Regions from separate parts of the Massilia sp. AB1 genome, predicted to be linked through region 1. Evidence: predicted binding sites of a transcription regulator. Region 1 holds the regulator's gene; the other holds the start of a gene.

Evidence for each region. Region 1 encodes sigma-54, which starts transcription at its own class of promoters, with help from an activator protein. Its sites were predicted from a motif close to TGGCANGNAANCTGCTTT; they were not measured.
Region 2: J8847_RS09165 (PEP-CTERM sorting domain-containing protein) is a predicted target of sigma-54. The motif match lies at 1,233-1,250, and genes of this name have one in related genera.

Annotation. Positions count from the first base shown of each region.
Region 1 covers NZ_JAGKSG010000010.1:50,858-53,036, reverse strand. Annotated here, with positions in the region: gene hpf (ribosome hibernation-promoting factor, HPF/YfiA family) at 1-87, opposite strand, end outside; gene J8847_RS08345 (RNA polymerase factor sigma-54) at 144-1,628, opposite strand; gene lptB (LPS export ABC transporter ATP-binding protein) at 1,631-2,179, opposite strand, start outside.
Region 2 covers NZ_JAGKSG010000011.1:115,260-117,438, forward strand. Annotated here, with positions in the region: gene J8847_RS09160 (ATP-binding protein) at 1-1,077, shown strand, start outside; gene J8847_RS09165 (PEP-CTERM sorting domain-containing protein) at 1,296-2,135, shown strand.

The DNA of each region.
Region 1 (2,179 bases):
CCTGATGATGCGCTCGAGCTTATTCTGAACGTATTCACGGATAGCGGGAGTCACTTCGAGATGGTGGCCACTGATTGTGAGGTTCATACACACTCCTTTGAAAAGCGCGCCGCCCAGGCGCAAGGCAGGAGTGGGCAGCGCTGTTACAAGGCTTTGCGGAGGCTGACGGGAGGGATCTTGAGCGCTTCTCGGTATTTGGCGACCGTCCTGCGCGCAATGACCATGCCTTGTTCCCCGAGCATCTCCGCGATCTTGCTATCGGATAAAGGATTCTTAGGGTCTTCTGCTCCTGTCAATTGCGCAATGAGAGCGCGGATCGCCGTCGAGGAGGCTTCTCCCCCCGCTTCGGTGGCGACGTGGCTTCCGAAGAAGTATTTCAACTCGAACATGCCGTGCGGGGTCAGCATGTACTTCTGCGTTGTAACACGAGAAATTGTGCTTTCGTGTAGGCCTAGTGTATCAGCAATCTCACGTAAAACAAGGGGACGCATCGCAACCGCGCCGTGGGAGAAAAAGTTCTTCTGGCGCTCCACAATCGCCTCTGCCACACGCAAAATCGTATCGAAACGCTGACGCATATTCTTGATCAGCCATTTCGCTTCCTGCAGCTGGGCGTTCATCTGCCCTTCGCACTTGCCCTGCTTCATCAGCGACGCATACAGGCTGTTCACCCGCAGGCGCGGCATCACGTCCGGGTTCAGCATCACGGCCCAGCCGTTCTTGGCGCGGCGCACGATCACATCCGGTACCACGTAGTCTGACACGTTCGAGGCGAAGGCCGCGCCCGGATGAGGATTGCACTGGCGCACCACGGCTTGCACCTCGCGCAAGTCTTCGTCGTCGCAATCCAGCGCCTTCTTGAGCTTGCTGTACTCGCGCTGGGCGAACCAGCTCAGGTAGCCTTCGACGATCTTCAGCGCCAGGCGGCGCGTCACCAGGGGCACGCCCTGCATGCGGCGGATCTGCAGCGCCAGGCATTCGCCCGCGCTGCGCGCGCCCACGCCCACCGGGTCCAGGCTCTGCACCAGCGCCAGCGCGCAGCGCAGCTCGTCCATCTCGATCTCGAGCTCTTCCGGCAGGCGCGCATGGATCTCGTCCAGCGGTTCTTCCAGGTAGCCGTTGTCGTCCAGCGCGTCGATGACCAGCTCGGCCAGCGCGCGGTCGCGCGCGGAACAGCCGGTGACACGGATCTGCTCCATCAGGTGCTCGCGCAAGGTGACGGAACTTGCTTCCAGCTGCGGGCGGCCGTCTTCGTCCTCGCCCCCGCCCGCGCCGCCGCCCGAACCCCAGTCGGCGTCCGGCGCGTCGCGCTCGCCGTCGCCGCCTTCGAAGCCTTCGCCGTTCTCGCCCGAGGCGGCGGAGGCCTCCGACGCGCCCTCGCCTTCCTGCGCGGGAGCGGCGGGCGCTTCGCCAGTGGCGGGCGCGTTATTGATGGCGCCGTCGGCCAGCAGGCGCACCGAACGGTCGAGCGGGTCGTCGAGCCGCTCGAGCAGGGGATTGTCGGACAGGATCTGCTCGATCTCCTGGTGCAGCTCGAGCGTGGACAGCTGCAGCAGCCGGATCGACTGCTGGAGTTGCGGCGTCAGTGCAAGATGCTGCGATGTGCGGAGTTGCAGGGACTGTTTCATGTCTACATGCGGAAGTGTTCACCCAGATAGACGCGGCGCACGGATTCGTTGGCGATAATATCATCCGGCCGGCCCGAGGCCAGCACCGCGCCCTGGTTGATGATGTAGGCGCGGTCGCAGATGCCGAGCGTCTCGCGGACATTGTGGTCGGTGATGAGCACGCCGATCTTGCGCTCCTTCAGGAAGCGCACGATGCGCTGGATCTCGATCACCGCGATCGGATCCACGCCGGCGAAGGGCTCGTCGAGCAGCACGAAGCGCGGGTTGGTCGCCAGCGCGCGCGCGATCTCCACCCGGCGCCGTTCGCCGCCCGACAGCGACATGGCCGGGTTCTCGCGCAGCTTCTCGATCTGCAGCTCGGCCAGCAGGGTGTCGAGGCGCTCGCTGATCTCGTCCTTGCCCAGCGGCCGGCCATCGACCTGCTGCAGTTCCAGCACCGCGCGGATGTTCTCCTCGACGGTGAGCTTGCGGAACACCGAGGCTTCCTGCGGCAGGTAGGACAGGCCCAGCACCGCGCGCCGGTGGATCGGCAGGCTCGAGATATCGGTGCC
Region 2 (2,179 bases), on a different contig from region 1:
CCGATCAGCACCGGCGCCCACCTGCTCAAGCTGCTCCACTCGGACAATGCCCAGATCACCCAGACCTGCGCCATCATCGCGCGCCAGGTCGAGCACATGACCAGCCTGGTGGACGACCTGCTCGACGTCTCGCGGGTCACGCGCGGCCTGGTGTCGCTGTCGACCCAGGTGCTGGACCTGCGCAACGTGGTCGACGACGCGGCCGAGCAGATCCGCCCGCTGATCACGGCGCGCCGCCACAAGGTGGTGCTCGAGCTGCCGGAGGGCCCGGCCAGCGTCAAGGGCGACCACAAGCGCCTGGTGCAGGTGGTCGCCAACCTGCTGGGCAACGCCACCAAGTACACCCCGGAGGGCGGCCACATCTCCCTGCAGCTCAAGGAAGAAGGCCAGGACTACTTGCTGAGCGTGACCGACGACGGTATCGGCATGGAGGCGGGCCTGGTGGCGCGCGTGTTCGACCTGTTCACCCAGGCCGAGCGCACGCCCGACCGCTCGCAGGGCGGACTGGGACTGGGCCTGGCCCTGGCCAAGAGCCTGGTCGAGCTGCATGGCGGCAGCGTGGGCGCGCGCAGCCCGGGCCTGGGCAAGGGCAGCACCTTCACCGTACGCCTGCCGCGCCATGCCCAGGCCGGCGCGCAGGCCGGGGTCCAGGCAGGGCCCGCGGCCGCCCCGCGGCCGGCCGATGCCCCACCCGCCGGATCGCTGCGCGTGCTGGTGGTGGACGACAACCTGGACGCCGCCCATACCCTCAATCTCTTCCTCGCCGCCGCCGGGCACGAAGTGGAGATCGCCTATTGCGCCGAAGACGCGCTCGAAGTGGCCAAGGTCTTCTCGCCCCAGGTCTGCCTGCTCGACATCGGCCTGCCGGACATGGACGGCAACGAACTGGCCCGGCGCCTGCGCCGCCTGCCCCAGACCACGGCGTCCACCCTGGTGGCGGCCACCGGCTACGGGCGCCAGCAGGACCGCGACGCCGCGCGCCAGGCGGGCTTCGACCATTACATGGTCAAGCCGGTCAACACGGTCGAGCTGAGCGAGCTGCTGGCCCAGGTGGCGGCGCGCACCGAGCAGGCCTGAGGCCGCCTCCTGCGCTTGCCCTGATGACCTGCCGCTTACCTGTCGGCATTTTTTACAAAAAACAAGATGTAACACCTATTCTTCTCGGATAGATCTCGTCCGTGAACCACGAAGATTGATCAAAATCAAGGAGATGGGTCTGGGCGTCAGGTAGGTGGCATGGGGCTTGCTATGTACATACATGGCAAGCCCCCCAAACGCCTACCAAAGGACGCTCCATGAAAAACCGCATCGCCTTCCTGCTCGCCGGCGCAGCCCTCAGCTGCGGCGCCCACGCCGCTCCCGCGACAGCGCTTCCACCCGGTCCTGCATACCTGAAGTACTCGGGCCAGGAGCAGATTGCCATCAACGGCGCCAGCACCTGGACCGACGGGAAGGAGATCAATTGGGGCGTCTTCATCATGACGACCATGGAAGAAGGCAGCGTTAACACGCCGCACGACCAAATCGACCCGACCGGCGACATCTTCTTCGTCAACGGCTTGAGCGGGGGCCAGGTGACTGGCATGTTCTACGGGATCGAACGCGGCACGCCCTCGGCCACCAATCCCTTCCCGGCCACCCGGGGCTACATGGACCTGTACTGGCGCGACCTGTCGACCATGAGCAAGACCACGCTGGCCGCCAGCGTCACCGGGGTGCGCTGCGGGTACAGCTGCGCCAACGGCTATACCCAGGGCACCTTCCTCGCCCGCCTGTTCTTCGACACCGGCATGGATGTCGGCAACCCGCTCAACACCATCGTCGGCACTACCGTCCCGAGCAGCAATGGTTTCTCGGGCCAGGCCGATTCCTACGCCTCGGTCGACATGTCGGCGCAAGGGCTGTGGAGCTACCACCTGAATTCGAATTACTTCCACACCGCGCTCGGTGCGCGCGACCTGCGCTTCAAGAACAGCTACAACTACAACCGCCGCTGGAACGGCGGCACGGATGTCCTGGGCGCGCGCGTGGACGATCCGGGCCAGGCCTATGTATTGCCGGAACCGGGGGCGCTGCCGCTGATGGGCCTGGCCCTGCTGGGCATGGGCGCGGCGCTGCGCCGCCAGCGCGGCTGAGCGCGGGCGCCGGCCGGCGCCTGCTACTCAAACGCCCAGGCACA